2 regions of the Ensifer sp. genome follow, and region 2 is predicted to be linked to the other one. Evidence: predicted binding sites of a transcription regulator. Region 2 holds the regulator's gene; the other holds the start of a gene.
The links. The regulator LexA, encoded in region 2, represses DNA repair genes until DNA is damaged. The targets are predictions, from matches to a motif close to TGTTCNNNNTGTGTTCNG.
Positions count from the first base shown of each region.

Region 1: RTP54_RS03900 (PA0069 family radical SAM protein) is a predicted target of LexA. The motif match lies at 6,486-6,503, and genes of this name have one in related genera.

Region 1 is NZ_DALZXU010000001.1:805,907-814,192, forward strand. It holds gene RTP54_RS03865 (cell wall hydrolase) at 1-224, shown strand, start outside; gene RTP54_RS03870 (AtpZ/AtpI family protein) at 522-881, shown strand; gene RTP54_RS03875 (F0F1 ATP synthase subunit A) at 941-1,693, shown strand; gene RTP54_RS03880 (F0F1 ATP synthase subunit C) at 1,775-2,002, shown strand; gene RTP54_RS03885 (F0F1 ATP synthase subunit B) at 2,079-2,693, shown strand; gene RTP54_RS03890 (F0F1 ATP synthase subunit B) at 2,707-3,192, shown strand; gene RTP54_RS03895 (ribonuclease HII) at 4,161-4,811, opposite strand; gene RTP54_RS03900 (PA0069 family radical SAM protein) at 5,260-6,417, opposite strand; gene RTP54_RS03905 (glycosyl transferase) at 6,608-7,135, shown strand; gene moaB (molybdenum cofactor biosynthesis protein B) at 7,439-7,981, opposite strand; gene RTP54_RS03915 (4-(cytidine 5'-diphospho)-2-C-methyl-D-erythritol kinase) at 7,978-8,286, opposite strand, start outside.
Region 2 is NZ_DALZXU010000001.1:1,748,094-1,756,379, forward strand. It holds tRNA gene RTP54_RS08530 (tRNA-Asn) at 1-16, opposite strand, end outside; gene RTP54_RS08535 (hypothetical protein) at 191-484, shown strand; gene RTP54_RS08540 (thermonuclease family protein) at 619-1,320, shown strand; tRNA gene RTP54_RS08545 (tRNA-Cys) at 1,570-1,643, shown strand; gene RTP54_RS08550 (hypothetical protein) at 1,780-1,941, opposite strand; gene RTP54_RS08555 (hypothetical protein) at 2,594-2,899, opposite strand; gene RTP54_RS08560 (GFA family protein) at 3,097-3,528, opposite strand; gene RTP54_RS08565 (hypothetical protein) at 3,821-3,967, opposite strand; gene RTP54_RS08570 (hypothetical protein) at 4,546-4,878, shown strand; gene lexA (transcriptional repressor LexA) at 4,996-5,709, opposite strand; gene RTP54_RS08580 (hypothetical protein) at 6,171-6,539, opposite strand; gene RTP54_RS08585 (hypothetical protein) at 6,880-7,023, opposite strand; gene RTP54_RS08590 (DUF4242 domain-containing protein) at 7,191-7,481, opposite strand; gene RTP54_RS08595 (hypothetical protein) at 7,789-8,100, opposite strand; tRNA gene RTP54_RS08600 (tRNA-Ser) at 8,180-8,269, opposite strand.

The DNA.
Region 1 (8,286 bases), 940 kb from region 2:
CCTGCGACATGATCCGCGACCTGGTCTATTCCCGCTCGCACTGGAAGGAAGCAAAGGAAGTCGCCATGGCGGTGACTGCCGGCAAGATCTGGCTGCCCGAAGTCGGCTCCGCCACGCATTACCACGCGACCTATGTGAACCCTGCCTGGGCAAAGACGATGAAGCGTGTCGGCAAGATCGGCCTGCACATCTTCTACCGCACCTATGGCGGCGGCTGGAGCTGACGCCGTTCTGTTCTTTAGCCTTGGCGCACAAGCATCGATCGCGGGTCGGAGATTCTGGCCCGCGATCTGCCGATTCCTGGGATTGTCTGACCTTCGGCAGCCGGGGATGCAGTCAAGTCGATGAAATTGTTGAAAAATATTGTCCACGCCGAAGCGCGTGGCACGCCTTGACTATGCGGAAGCCTAAAACTATGTTGCGCGCGACTTCAAATGGGGCTGAAACGTGGCTTGAACGACAGCCCTTTGTATGGCCGAAATCACGGTCGAGACCGTGTTGGACAACAAGGGAGTGGCCACGTGACGGAGAAACCCGAGGAAAGTCTGGAAACGAGGCTCAAGCAGCTCGGTGACAAGATCGAGGCCAAAAGGCCCGCTTCGTCAGACGCAGCAGAGGCCCGTGCCACCGCAAGCCGCAAAGGCTACGCGGCGGCAATGAAGCTCTCCAGCGAGTTCATCGCTGGTATCGTTGTCGGGGCGTTTCTGGGCTATCTTTTGGACCACTTTGCGGGTACAGGGCCGTGGGGCATGATCATTTTCCTGCTCCTTGGCTTTTGCGCCGGTGTGTTGAATGTACTGCGGTCGGCGGGAATGGTGGCAACACTCGACTCGGTCAAGCGCAGTTCGGGGAATGACAAGACGGACGGAGATGGCGCCTGAGGCGTCGCCCGGAGTAACGGTATCCGCTCTAACGGCGGGCAGAACGAAAGAGAAGCGCGGTGTCAAACGATCCGACCCACCAGTTCCTGATCAACAAGATTGTCCCGATCGAAATTGGCGGAATTGACTTTTCCTTCACCAATGCGTCGCTTTTCATGGTTGCGACCGTGGGTGCCGCTGCCGGCTTCCTTTACCTGACGACGTCGCAGCGCGGGCTGGTCCCGACGCGCCTGCAGTCGGTTTCGGAAATGTCCTATGAATTCATCGCCTCGATGCTGCGCGAAGGTGCGGGCAACGGCGGCATGAAGTTCTTCCCGATGGTGTTCTCGCTGTTCATGTTCATCCTGACGGCGAACCTGCTCGGCATGTTCCCCTACTTCTTCACCATCACCAGCCAGATCATCGTCACCTTCGCGTTGGCGCTCTTCGTTATCGGCACCGTCGTGTTTTACGGTTTCTACAAGCACGGCTTCGGCTTCCTCAAGCTCTTCGTGCCCCATGGCGTGCCCGGTGTGCTTCTGCCGCTGGTCGTCGCCATCGAAATCATCTCGTTCCTTTCCCGTCCCATCAGCCTCTCGGTCCGTCTCTTCGCCAACATGTTGGCCGGCCACATCACGCTGAAGGTTTTCGCGGGCTTCGTGACCTCGCTGAGCGCCCTTGGCGCGCTCGGTATCGGTGGCGCGATCCTGCCGCTCATCATGACCGTCGCTATCACCGGTCTTGAATTCCTCGTCTGCTTCCTCCAGGCCTATGTCTTCGCGGTACTGACCTGCATGTACCTCAACGACGCTGTCCATCCCGGAAGCCACTAAGGAATACAGTCGCTTGCTTCCGGCCGGTCCTCCGCCGGAAGCGCAATCCTAAGCCGCAACACCATTCGAAGGAGTTCAATCATGGAAGCGGAAGCAGCAAAGTACATCGGCGCAGGTCTGGCTTGCCTCGGTATGGCCGGCACGGCTCTCGGCCTCGGCAACATCTTCGGCAGCTACCTCTCTGGCGCGCTGCGCAACCCGTCGGCTGCTGACGGCCAGTTCGGCCGCCTCGTATTCGGCTTCGCCGTTACGGAAGCTCTGGGCATCTTCTCGCTGCTCGTAGCCCTGCTCCTCCTCTTCGCCGTCTAATAACGGCTGGAGTTTCGGCCGCGGCCCGTCAAAGGGTCGCGGCCGCGCATATTCTTGAGTGCACCTGGAGGTGAGCATGTTTGTGACCGCGGCCTATGCCCAGCAGTCAACCACCACTGAAGGCGCCGAAGCACACGATGCCGCTGCGGCCGGTGAGGTGCACACCGAAACGGGTGTGGCCCACGAAGGCGAGGCTGGCTCCGGCGTGTTCCCGCCCTTTGATTCGACCCATTTCGCATCGCAGCTGCTTTGGCTCGCGATCACGTTTGGCCTCTTCTATCTCTTGATGTCGAAGGTCATCATTCCGCGCATCGGCGGAATTCTGGAAACCCGTCACGACCGGATCGCTCAGGATCTCGACGAAGCGTCGCGCCTGAAGGGCGAAGCTGACGCCGCAATCGCTTCCTATGAGCAGGAATTGGCAGCTGCCAAGGCCAAGGGTCATCAGATTGCCGACGGCGCCCGCGAAGCCGCCAAGTCGAAGGCCGTCGCCGATCGCAACGCCGTCGAGGCCGATCTGTCCAAGAAGATCACCGCTGCGGAAGACCGTATCGCCGATATCAAGACCAAGGCACTTGCGGACGTCGGCGCCATCGCCGAAGAAACTGCAACCGCCGTCGTCAAGCAGCTCATCGGTGGCACCGTCACCAAGGCTGAGATCGTCGCTGCCGTCAAGGCATCGGGTAACTGAGGAGCACTGAACCATGCATCTTGATGCGACCTTCTATGCCCTCGTCGGCTTGATCCTTTTCTTCGTCCTGATTGCCTATCTCAAGGTTCCGGGCATGATGGGCAAGGCGCTCGACGCCCGTGCCGACAAGATCACCAACGAACTGGCGGAAGCCAAGCGCCTGCGCGAAGAAGCCCAGGCCCTCGTTGCCGAGTACCAGCGCAAGCGCAAGGACGCCGAAGCGGAAGCTGCCGGTATCGTTGCCGCCGCTCAGCGCGAAGCCGAAATGCTGACCGCCGAAGCCAAGCAGAAGACGGAGGAATTCGTCGCCCGCCGGACCGCGCTGTCGGAACAGAAGATCAAGCAGGCCGAAAGCGACGCGATCAACGCCGTTCGCTCCGCAGCCGTCGATCTGGCCATCAGTGCTGCCGAAAAGGTTGTCGCTGCCAAGGCTGATGCCGGCGCGCAGAATGAGCTGTTCAAGAAGGCACTTGGCGAAGTCAAGTCGCGCCTGAACTAAGCTTCGGCCACATACACGATCTGAAAGCCTCGCCTCGTGCGGGGCTTTTTTCATTTCCGGGCCGGTTCCTTGGAGCGTATGAACTTCAGCCCCACATGCGGTTGCGGTGGGCTCGGGTTTCCCAGGCAGTTCGCCAACTCACCTCCGACCCAGACTGGCGATACGACACCGGCGCACGCGCGAAAGACCAATCCGGGCGCAAGCGGCGAGCTTTCCCTCTAGACTGTGCGAGGGTGGCGTTTATCCGCGCGCTGCCGCGGCACCGAAGATCCCTTGGCGCGTCCCCGATCGCCTTGCGCGCAGATGAGCGATGATGCAGCCTTTGGGGCCGCTTGACCGCAACGGTTAAGGGCGGCCGCGGCATCACGCGTCACGGTGCCTTGCGGCAACGCCGCATGCAGGCTTGCGCTGGGCTGTGCTCGCGTCCGGCGGCGATTGGTGGGAGAGACGCTGGCCCGGCTTTGCTGATGTCGCCCGCCAATCCTTGCGCAGCGGCCGGAAGCTCATGCAGCGCTAATGGCAGAGCCCGTGGCATCGAGCGCCGTGCAATGTGCCACTGTCGCGTATCTGCAGTGCGCGCCAATCGCTGCCGCGGTAGGCGAACTTGGCGCGCAGCATCATGCGGTAGCGAGCCGCCTGTTACCCGTTAATCCTTGCGCAGTGGGCGAAAGGGCGTGCGATGCGGCAGGTGGGTTCCTTTGGTGTTAATAGCCCCGCAATGCGTCAGGTTTACCTCACCGGCATGGACGGCAAATCGTCGCCGCGGCGGGCGATATCGGCGCGCACGGTGTCGCCTGACGCCCGTCAATCCTTCTGCAGCCGATGGAAGCACATGCGGGGCAGCGGCCAGCTTTCCTCAGGCGTTGATCGCGTCGCAATGCGCCAAGGTTGTCTAACCGGCACGGACGGCAAACTGCCGCCGTAGTGGTGACAACGGCGCGCATCACCATTCGGTGGCACGCCGCCCGTCAATCCTTGCGTAGTGGGCGAAAGCTCATGCGATGCAGCGGGCAGGGGCCTTTGGCATCGATCGCCTTGCGGTGCACTACGGTCGAATAGCCGGCATGGACGGCAAAGCCGTATCCGGGATGCGCGAGGTCGGCCCGTTCCATCATCCGGTCGCGCGTCACTTTGGCGACGATTGACGCGGCCGCGATCGACAGCGAACGGGCGTCGCCCTTGACCACGGCCTTGGCGTGGCAGCCAAGGCCGGGTGGTACGTCGCGGCCATCGACCAGCACGAAACGCGGCGTTACAGACAGGCCGTCGACGGCCTTGCGCATGGCCTCAAGGCTCGCCTTGCGAATGTCGATGGTATCGATGGTTGCGGCGGACGACGAAGCGATGGAAACGGTGGCGGTCGCCAGGATCTCGTCGAACAGTTTTTCGCGCGAGGCGGCGCTCAGCTTCTTGCTGTCATTCAGGCCCTGCGGGATGGCATCGGGGTCGAGGATGACAGCGGCAGCGACGACCGGGCCTGCAAGCGGTCCGCGTCCGGCTTCGTCGGCACCTGCGACGGGCCAGGCCCCATCCTTGCGGGCCGCCAGTTCGAAGCTGAAATCCGGCTCAAGGACAATTTCCGGGAAAAGGGGAGAATCGGTCGATCTGCGATGTGACATGCGGCGAAACTCGCATGATCGACCGATTCTCTTCAAGTCCCCCGATCTGAGTGCGGCAGCAGTCGGGGGGTATGCCAGCGCCGTCCCGAGGCACGAGGGAGACGCCGGAATTCAGATTTGCCGTCAGGCGACGACCATGACGGCCTGTACCTGCATTGTTTGGCGCCGCTGCCTGGCGACATCGTGGCAGCCGTCGGTCCAGGAACCCGGCCATCGCGCCAGCACCGGCAATTGCCGGTGTCCGGTCCAACGACCGAGGGATGGTCGAGACAGTCACTGTCCGCCCGTCATGTCACGTTCTTGCACGCCCTCTCTCAACACGTCCTGCGTCCAGCGGCATACGCAAAACCCGATGCCACCAGAGCGTTTCCAGTTCCAATGGAAGCGCAAAAGCAATCCAACTCATTGCTCTTTGCCTCCCTGGGCGGAAAATCACTTCACACCTCTCCTAAAGCAGCGAAAGCTGGACTCCGGTCCCGAGCGGCGGAACGAAGATGTCGTCACGCAACTGCCGGCGGTTGAGGTTGAGCCCAAGGCGTTTGGCGGCAAGCTCGAACCGTCGGCCAATCTGCCAGGCATAGGGGCCGGCTCCCTTCATCCGCTTGCCGAACTCAGCGTCGTAGTCCTTGCCGCCGCGCATCGAGCGGATCAGCGACATCACGTGGCGATAGCGGTCCGGATAGTTCCGCAGCAGCCAGTCGCGAAAGAGCGGGCTGACTTCGAGCGGCAAGCGCAGCAGCACATATGTCGCCTCCTGAGCACCTGCCGAGCGGGACGCTTCCAGAACCCTCTCGATCTCATGGTCGTTCAGTGCCGGAATGATCGGCGAGACCAGGACGCCCGTCGGGATGCCGGCTTGCGAGAGCGAACTCATCGCTTCCAGGCGCTTGGAAGGGGTCGAAGCGCGCGGTTCCATGGTGCGCGCCAGCTTCCGGTCGAGCGTCGTCACGGAAATGCCGACCCGCGCAAGGCCTTTTTCCGCCATCGGCGCCAAGATATCGATGTCGCGCGTCACCATCGCAGACTTGGTCACGATCATGACCGGATGGTTGGCGGCCTGCAGCACCTCGAGGATCTGGCGCATGATCCGCCACTCCTTCTCGATCGGCTGATAGGGATCGGTGTTGGTGCCGATCGCGATCGGCCGTACCTTGTAGTCCGAGCGGGCAAGCTCGCGCTCAAGGAGGCGCGGCGCGTCGGGCTTGGCAAAGAGCTTCGCCTCGAAATCAAGGCCTGCCGAGAGCCCCATGAAGGCGTGCGTCGGACGGGCAAAACAATAGATGCATCCATGCTCGCAGCCGCGATAAGGGTTGATCGAGCGATCGAATGAAATATCGGGAGAATCGTTGCGGCTGATCACCGAACGCGGTTTTTCCACCTGCACTTCGGTCTTGAAGGGCGGAAGGTCTTCGAGGCTCTCCCAACCATCATCGAAAGCTTCACGCGCCTGCGGTTCGAAGCGGCCGGATATATTGAGCCCGGCACCGCGCCCACGGCGCCGGTCGACATCGATCCTGAGACCGTTCCCGCTCATCATGGCTTCGGCGACCTCTGCCGTGTTGGCGGGGGCTAGAGCCCCCTGCCTGATTTCAGACAGCTCGTTCATCGGAATCTCCGAGGGATCTCTGGAGTTTTGATCCCGTTTTGTTCTGATTATTTTCCTATCGCGATTAAGGGAACAATTCAAGAACAAAAACACTGGAGCTGAAAACACCGATTGCGCGCGTTATCGGGGGGAGAGGGAAGGGCGCTGACGTCGCTGTAGCAATCTACGCTGCAATGCGGTAGGAAAAGCGATGCTGACGATCATCATGGAAACGCGCGACAACGAGACGGAACTGGCACAGACGCTGTCGGTGCTCGTGGCTGGCGCCGTGGAGGGTCTGGTCAGCGACGTCATCATCCTCGATCACGGCTCGAGCGACGGTTCCGCGCATGTGGCGGATGCGGCCGGGTGCCGCTTCTGCGTCGATTGGGATCTGGGTGAGATCGTGCGCTCTGCGCGCGGCGAGTGGCTGATGCTGCTCGAGCCCGGTGCCCGGCCGATCGGGCGCTGGGTGGACGAACTCGTCGAATATGTCTCGCTGCACAAGAGCCCGGCGCGTTTTTCACCGTCGCGGCTGCACCGCAAGCCGTTGCTGCATCGTCTGGCGCGGCGCGGCAAGCCTCTGGAGGCGGGCTTCCTGCTGCGCAAGGGCGACGCGCTTGCCGTTGCACGCGGAAAAATGCAGCTGAGCGAGATGACCAATATTCGCGCGGTGCGAAAACTTTCGACCGAACTCGTCCCTGCCTGGGTTGCCGTCGACAGCAGGCAGAGCGCCTGAAGATTGGGCTGCAGCCAACAAAAAAGGTGCCTGTCCAGCGGACGGCACCTCCAGGCGGCTACCAAATATCCTTGTTAGCAAATACCTGTCCGAGCGACCGGGCGAGCCGCGCGTCGTATGGTTATGTTCCCATCGCTTGGGGGACATCAGCGATGGGCTCGTCTTTGCTCCGGTCGAAGGACTTGCTCGGGTCTCTTTGCGATCCTTCAATGCGAGCTGACGAAAAAAGGTTTACCAGGTAGCAGCCAGCCTGGCAGTTCCCCAGGGAACAGGCGGTCGCCGGTCGCGTCGCTGCCGTAAGGATCAGCCGCGTTTCAAATGCTCGGAGAGGCGCGGCATGATCTCGACGAAGTTGCACGGCATGTGCCGGTAGTCGAGCTGCTGCCTGAGGATACCGTCCCATGCATCCCTGCAGGCGCCGGGCGAGCCCGGCAAGACGAAGATGAAGGTGGCGTTGGCGACGCCACCGGTCGCGCGCGACTGGATCGTCGAAGTGCCGATCTTGTCGTAGGAAATCCGATGGAAAACTTCGGAGAAGCCATCCATGCGCTTTTCGAACAGCGGCTCCAGCGCCTCCGGCGTGACGTCGCGGCCGGTAAAGCCGGTCCCGCCCGTCGTGATCACCACATCGATCGCGGCGTCGAGCGTCCAGGCTTCCACCTGATCGTGGATCGCTTTCCTGTCATCGGGCACGATGGCGCGCGCCTGGAGGCGGTGGCCGGTGTCCAGCACCCTGGCTTGCAGCGTGTCTCCGGACTTGTCGTCGGCAAGCGTGCGCGTGTCGGAGACCGTCAGGATGGCGATGCCGACGGGAATGAAAGGGCGGTCGTCTTTGGTTCCGGTCATCTGTTGGCTCTGCCTCTTGTCCTTGCCGAAAGAACGTACCATTCGGGATGCGCAGCAGAAAGCGCGTGCGCTGCACGCGAAGCGCGCTCGTCGCTGTCGAACAGACCAAAGCAGGTGGCACCCGAACCGGACATGCGCACCAGAGCCGCTCCGCTTGCGGCCAGCGCCCCGGATACGTCGGCGATGACAGGCTGCAACTGGCGGGCGGGCGGCTCCAGATCGTTGCGCATCCCGGCCAGGGCTGCCAGCCAGTCCACGGTAGATCCACGGACTGCCGGAACGACAAGCGGCGGGTTGCTCTTGTT
Region 2 (8,286 bases):
GCTGAGCTACCAGGGATCATCTGCGGTTTGTGTCCTGCAGAAGTTCTGCGCGGTTTGTGTCCTGCAGAAGTGAGGCTGCTAATACAAATGCTTTTCCGATTTGCCAAGCGGTTTTTTCAAAAAAAGTGAGAAGTTTTGTTGCGAGCCTGTGGAGAAGCCCCCAATTGTGGGAAACGCAGGCGGATAGGGAATGATGAATAAAAACAGAAAACAGACGCATTTCGGCATAGACCCCCACACCCGGCAGATCGTGCTGGGCAAATGGCGCCTGGCGCTGCCGGAATCACCGCTGCTGCGCATGCTCGTGGGCGGTCTTTTGATCCTTGGCGGTTTTCTCGGCTTTCTGCCGGTGCTCGGCTTCTGGATGGTGCCCTTGGGTCTGCTGATCCTTTCACATGATATTCCGTCGGTTCGACGCCGTAGACGCAGGTTCGCCGTCTGGTGGGCCCGCCGTCGCGGCCGCCCGGGCTCTCCGAAGGAATAGCCTGTCTTTCTGAAGGGCGGTTACGTTGTCCTCCATCCACACCCCCGGAGCACTCCCGCATTCGGGGCGCCGGTGAAAACCATTCGGCAATGCATCGGTCGCATAATGCCGGCCGAATCAAAGGATGGGGCAGGATGGGTAAAGCCACGACAAGCCGCGGGCGTCGCCGCGGCAGCCGGACAAGGAAGCAGGGTGGTATGCTGCCCTGGTATTTCGCTGCCGTGGTCATCGTCGGCGGCGTCGTTGTCTATGATCACCGTGCAAAATTGCCGGAATTTCCCGGCGTTTCGCACCTCTTCGCTTCAGCGCCGAAATCGACCGCGACCGTAAGGGTCGACGAACGGCCGAGGGCCGATGTCCGCACCGCCCTGCCGACCGTGTCACACAAGACAAAGCCGATCGACGGGCCGGTACCGACCGTCAATGTCGGACTGGCAGCGCCAACTCCTATCGAGCGTCCGATCGCGCAGCCGGCAACCGTCGAGCCAAAGGCGAACCAGTTCTACTTCTGCGGGACCCGCAACGACAATTGCGTCGTCGATGGCGGAACGTTCCGCTATCGCGGAGAAGAAATCCGCGTTGCCGACGTCGATGCGCCGCGAATCAAGACGGCCAGCTGCGACAGCGAGCGCGCGCGTGGCTTTTACGCCAAGCAGCGATTGCGCGAACTCTTGAACGCGGGAGATTTCCGGCTGATCGAGGCAATCGGCCGAAGCGACGACAAGAACAGTGAAAATCTGCGCGTGGTGATGCGCGATGGCCGCTCCCTCGGTGCCGTACTCGTGTCGGAGGGGCTGGTTCGGCCCTGGAAGGGCCAGCCGACGCCCTGGTGCTAGGGGCGGGAGCATGTGCTGGGCACGCAGCCGTGCACATCACCAGCGACCTTTGGGCCGACGTGGTGAGCATGTCTGGTGCATCTGTTCGGCGTGAAGGTCGAGGCGGCGGCCTCATGCGCCATCAGTTTAATGGGTGCGACGGAAAGCGTGTGCAAACCGAAAAAACCATCACATTCAGAATGAACCCTCTTGCAGTCTTTCTACATTCATTCTAAACGCTCGCCACGACTTGATTACATCAGTCGGTGAGGCCTCGTGGCGGAGTGGTGACGCAGAGGACTGCAAATCCTTGTACCCCGGTTCAATTCCGGGCGAGGCCTCCAAATGTTTCTCTGAGAAAGAAAACATTGAGATAGCTGCACCGGCTATCGTCTGTCGCAGGTCAGCGGACCTTGCTGAGATTTCACGATCTTACTACCAGATTGCCAGCGGTTGCCTCCAGACGGTGACGTCTGACCTTCACTGAGCGACAGGACGGCGTAACCGGCGCAAGATCAGATAACCGGCCAGGCCGCTGACGAATGGCGTGATCGCTCCGAAACGAAGCCAGGGCGCCGCCGCCTGCCGATCCCCATCAAAGTAGGTCTGGAGGATTTCGACAGCGACAGCAGTCATCATCATGGACAGCGCCAATTCGAGAAGGTGAATGCCGCCGAAAGCCAGCAGTTTCGCGCCGAATCCTGTCCTGGGAGCGATTGCCGCTATGATGATCGTGACGATCGTCGCGCGAACCAGCGGTGCAATCTGCAGCTAACCGACCGGGATCTCGTGCATGTACGCGATCTGAGACAGTGCGACCGCTCCGATCGCTGCAGCCACGCACAGAGCAGCAATATTGAACGCGAGCGCCTTCATCAGCTTGGCGAAGGTGGCGAAATCGTCCTTCTGTCAGATACGTCATTCGTCTTCAGGTCGGCTGAGCGGTAATTTTAAATGCGGAAGGGTGGTTCGTGCGGCAAGTCGGACCAATTTACCTCCCGCGGAAGGACGGCGGCCCTCCAGCCGATGATCGTAGATATCCGCCCGTCAATCTTGCTTGCTTCATCTATGCAACCCAAAAGCCGGTGACAGGCCGCCAGCCGCTTGATCTTCTGATTATCGTATTGCGGGAATAAATAATAAGAACACGATAAGGTTGTCGAGATGGGAGATTTGTCTCCCATCTGTTTTTGTATCGCGGCCTTGAACATCAAGGCAGGCTCATGCTGGGGACGCTGGACTGCGCGATACGGGCCGAAGCAACAGTCGGCTCGGCAGGGGCCAGTGCAGGCTGCTACTTTGTCGGTCGCACGAGTGAGATGACCCGTGGCTTCGATGGTGCATCCAGCCATTCGATCCACTTGTCCCGTTCCTCGATCGTGTCGAAGAACCGCCAGAGCTTGTACTCTTCATCGGTCGTTTGCAGCATCTCTCCGATGGAAACGAGTTCCAGGGGCAGCGTCACCTCGTTGCCGTCAAAGCGGATGAAATAGATCCCTTCGGCAGCGAGGCGAATGACCTGGCCCGTGCCGTAGCTTCCATCCGGGTCGTCGACCGTGAAGTACATTCCGGTCAGCGTTTCATAGACTTTGTCGTTCATCGATTTCTAAAGCCAGTTCAAAGAGTGCAGGTCAAAGGACGTTCGCCCGCCGTTCGGATTAAGGCAAGCTGAAATCTGCGGGCGTCCACATGCGTTGCGCGTGCGGTCGCCTTGGTGCGCACGGTCAGTGGGGCGACCGAAAGGCATTCGTCGACCTTCGCAATGGACGCCTGTCGAATCCTTGACAGGCTTTCCAGTCACTCTGCCGGCGTGAAACGCAGTGTGCCTGCGAGCCTCGGGCCAGTAGAGCCCTTGGTGTCCATCGGGTGGTTGATGCCGTCGTTGACGGGCAATTCGGTGAAATCGAATGGGCTAATGCCTTCGAGACATGCGGCGTTCACGCCGTAGAAATCCGGGTTCGAGCGCGGCTTGTGAAAGGTGTAGATGCCGCATTTCGAGCAAAAATAGTGCTCTGCGGCATGGGTGTTGAACTGATACTTGGTGAGGGCGTCCTCGCCGGAAAGCACAGTTACGCCATCCTTGGCGGCCGAAACCACGACGGCACCCTTCAACTCGCAATAGGAGCAGGTGCACCGGCGGGCGGTGCGCAGGCCGTCCTTCAGCTTCACATTGAACCGGACCGTCTTGCAGTGGCAGGCGCCATCAAGCGCCTGAATGTCGAGGTTCATGGTCTCATCCATCTGAAATTGTGTCTAATTGTTCGTCTTCCATAGGGCATGCCATGAGGCATGCTCAAGCGCATTCGCGTGCAACGGCCAATAAGCCGCCCGCAATGAACGGTCGCGCGCATTTCCAACCGTATGCCGTCGCGAACCGGATCGGCATCGCGACTGTCGGGCGTAGAAGGTCGCTCGACTGCGGGCGACCACCTTCCATCGAACGGGACCGATTGTGGCAAGCGCCACGATGCGGCAATGAATGCCCGCACTCGCTCGCCTGTCGGTCAATTGAGGCCGTGGTTCAATTCTCCTGAACGGAAACCCCGTCCTGGCCAATCTTGATTTCGACACCGGCCGGTTTCGTTTCTTCGCGATAGGCATAGACGCCGAGCCCGACGACGGCCACGGCAAGGGCGGCGATGACGAGATAAAGGCCATTTCGGTTCATTCAGCAGTTCCTCTCATGGGGCATGGGAGGGGGTAGTTAGGCCGCGAACGGCGAAAGGCAACGGCACGTCCGTCGATTGAGGCCGGGCAAAGGCCGAGGCGGCAGTGTGCGACGTGTCGCGGCTGTCCTGCGATACGAACGACCCAGAACCGATCAACCGCCATCTGACATGGAAACGAACGTCAGGAAGTGTCTGCGGGCCAGGATGGATGGAAGGCGGTTTTCGCTGCTAACGCCGCGAAGGCCGGCTGATCGCTGCATGGCAAGCTTCCACTGGTTCCGTGACGTCGGGCCGCTCGACGCGCCGTTTTCGGAAGTGACAGGCGTCGCCTTCGCCACGTCGCCAACCAAAGTTTAAATTGAGTAAAATCAATATCAAACCATTTCCGGACGCCATCGTGCGACTTGTCGCCGTTCGCCGTTGCTGCCGTTACATGACCGACCCGGAAATGGTTGTGACGCAGCTCTTGTCACCGGAAAAAATATTGTCTCTAGACGGTAACGGGAATGAATATTCCGTCGATGCGACCCGTATAGGTGGTGTCAAACAAAGCCGACAATGGAGGAAATGACATAAAATGAAATGTAAGATCGCCCTGACCGCACTTGCTCTTCTTGCTGCAACGACGAGCGCTGCAAGCGCCGAGGATCTCGTCTTTCAGCTCAAGAACAAGACGAAGGCTGTTTTGACGAACTTCTACACATCGCCTGTTGGCGTCGACCAGTGGGAGGACGATGTCTTTGGACGGCAAGTGCTCAATCCCGGCGAGAGCATGGAAATTACCATCGCCGACGGACGCGACGTCTGTAAGTACGACATGCGCTTCGAGTTCGAGGAAGGTTCGGGTCTCGACACGACCGAAGACACGCAGGACCTCTGCGAGCTCGGCGAGTACTCCATCCACGAATAAGAATCCGCAAGCGCGCAAGCGCTCGGATGGATATCCGGCGTCTCGCTACCCCAGGGGTGGCGAGACGTTCGCATTCGGGAGAACGGTGGCGATGACGGCGCAAAGCGCCATTCGGGCCTAATGGTAGCGGCGGATCAAGCCGACCAGCTTGCCCTGTATCTTGACGCGGTCGGGTCCAAAAATTCGTGTCTCGTAGGCCGGATTTGCGGCCTCCAGCGCAATCGACGCGCCCTTGCGACGAAAGCGCTTCAAGGTCGCTTCCTCGTCGTCGACGAGGGCAACGATGATGTCACCGGGGTTGGCAGTCGTCGCGTTGCGAATGATCACGGTATCGCCGTCGAAGATCCCTGCCTCGATCATCGAATCGCCCTTTACCTCGAGAGCGTAGTGATCGCCGGTACCGATCATGTCGAGCGGAACGGAGATGTCGTGGGTGTTGTTCTGTATGGCCGAGATCGGCACGCCGGCGGCGATGCGACCCATGACCGGCACCGACACCGAGCTGTTGTCGGCAACGGGTGGTGCCTTAGCCGGAGCTGGGGCGGGGGGCTTGCCGAGGCTGCCTTCGATGACGCTCGGCGAAAAGCCGCGACGGGGCTGTGTGTTCGCCGCATAGGCTTCAGGCAGCTTGATGACCTCAAGTGCGCGTGCGCGGTTCGGCAGCCGTCGGATGAAGCCGCGCTCTTCGAGCGCCGTGATCAGCCGGTGAATGCCCGACTTGGATGCCAGGTCCAAAGCATCCTTCATCTCGTCGAAGGATGGCGGTACACCGGACTCCCTCATTCGTTCGTGGATGAAGAGAAGCAATTCCTGTTGCTTGCGGGTCAGCATGGCCAGTCGCTCCAGAAGCGTGAAACAAATCAAGAACAGACACTATCTGTTCCATATGTGTTCCGCAAGTGCCTAAAATTTGGTGAATGCTGCGGCTGTCGACGCGGAATTGGCTGGAGCCGGCGATCGCGAGGCTCTGTGCTGCCACGGGCCGCGGCGCACGGAGTAAGGTTGCGATGCAGGAATTGATTCGGGTCCTGTCGCCGATCGTGAACGTGGTCGCTGCGATAGTGGGCCCCGGTTTCGGTTGATACCAATATGTCGATACCGTCGGAAGACCGTTCGACGCGGTTGGCATCGTCTGGAGTGCAGCGATTCGGTGCCTGATCGATCAGTGGGTGGCGCGCGGCCAAAGTTGGCCTGTGGCACGGTGATTCCGCCCCATGGCTGTACCGACGCCGACGGGGGGATCTGGACGTAAGTTCGTCGGCACGCTCGCCACGCGATGAAAGTCGCGTGCCTCAGGCCGGTCGCGTGGCAGAGCAGGCGTCTTCGAATTCCTTGACGGTTTCAGCTGAATTGTCCTGTGGCAACACGGCGTCCGCGGCATCAGTCGCCACGGGTGTGTCCCCCTCGAAGACGAAGGACTGGATGTAGTAGGCGATCGCACCCTTCCAGACGTTGCGACCATCGATCTGCTGGCAAGGGACTGCAGATTCGAAATCGGCCTGCAGGTCATCGACCGTCGCTGCACTGAGGGCGATGTTTGGCGATGCGATAATCGAAGCAATGAGCAAGGCTGCGAGCACGATGAACGTCCGAAAGATGAGGAGTGAAGCCGGTAGATTGGTTAACGATGTGAACCGCGCTTTCGTTCCGAAGTCCAGCAAGCATGCCGCGCAGCCAGGCGTGTTCAACAGTTCTTTGAGAAGGTCGATAACGGCGCTTCGAGTTGTGGCATTCAGAGCACATTTCCTCGCGACGAACGGACCGGTCTGCGATGCCGTGCTGCGATTGTTCCGGTGGGGGCAAGCGCACGAAGCGTGATCGGCGCAGGCCGCTTGCCCCTCGCGCAGCTTGGGCGAGCGATGCGTTTAGGCTCGCAACGCTCGCCAGACTGTTGCGCCGACCGTGTCGTCCCGCAATTCAGCAAAGACGCACGGATGGGGCGGTCGACAGCCAGCGAAGATGTCTCATGCGCGTCTGGCGCAGAGATGACCGGGTGCGATTTTACTTCTTGTCCTTCTTGCCGGCCGGGAAACTGCTGCCGGCAAGTTTGACCTGCGAGCCTTCGGTTGCAACGGTCGTTTTGACGGCTTTGTCCTTTTTGGGCTTTCGAACCTCGCGGTTGCTGCGGACTTGACCTTTTGCCATGTTCGTCTCCTTGGAAACGCGTGCCGGGGGCCCTCCTGGGCTCCGAATGACCGGTAGCTCAGCCTGCATCGATACGCGCTTAAGTCAATGACGGCGCAGGTGGAATGATGGCTATTGAGACGCGATGCGTCGTCATGACAGGTCGGGCGGCGATGCCGTTGTCTTCTTCAGTTTCCGCCGCGCCGTGGCGATGCGGTGGAGGGGCCGATAACGGCGGCAACCTCTGTGATCCTGTTGGCGGGAAATCCGCCGCGTTCGGCGTGCTCGCGAATGACGTCGGCGCTCGGTGCTTCGTGAACGCAATAGATCTTGTCGCCGGCCACGTAACTGGTGATCCACGTATAAGGCACGCCAAGATCTGCGACGACAGCGTTGGACTTGGCCGACAGCGCGCAGAGATCGTCCTGGGTGAGCTTGTCGGCGCCAGGTACGTCACGTTCTATGATGAAGGTTGGCATCGCTCAGTTCCTTGACTGGTTGATGGCTGTATTTCAATCAATTCTAATGAAGTGGGAGCAGCCGGTTTCGGATTCAAGGCGTGCCGCGGCGATTTCGCCGGATGCGACTGACTGTGCCACGCCCACGGCCAACGTCGCTCTCGACCGATGGAGGTCTGGCGGAGTGCATGGAGAGATCAGGGGGGCGGTGAATTGGCCCGCGTGTGTCGTCGAAGGATGCAGAGGTTTTCTCAGCCCGAAACGGAATTGCGACCGCCCGACAGCGGTCGCGACGGCACCCGGTGGGGCGCCAAGCGCCTATCGCAACTCAGTAGCTGAGGCGGAAGCCACCGGGGCTTGACGCCGACGGATCAGGAACCGGATTTGGACCCTGCCATTGAGCATAGGTGGTGTTGGCGTCGCCGGTGCTTGCGCAGCCAGACAGCGCGAGAACAGCAAAAAAAGCGGCAGTTGTCAGGTATTTAAGAGGCATGGTTTTCTCCAGTTTTGGGAGATTGCCCAGGCCTCGATGGGCCGGAATCAGACTTTCCCTCAAATCACCTGACATGGCAAGCCGACCGACGTGCTGCCTCAGCAATGCACACGCATCTGTTGCCGCGCCGCAGGGCGTGGCTTCCAAAACGGCTATGCTCCAGCCGTCGCCGCGTCAGGGCAATTGGGCGACGAACGAACTCAATGGCAGAAAATGAAACAGGTGATGGCGGAGGAGGTGGGATTCGAACCCACGGTACGCTTTCACGCACGCCGGTTTTCAAGACCGGTGCCTTAAACCGCTCGGCCACTCCTCCGGGCAGGGCGTTATTGC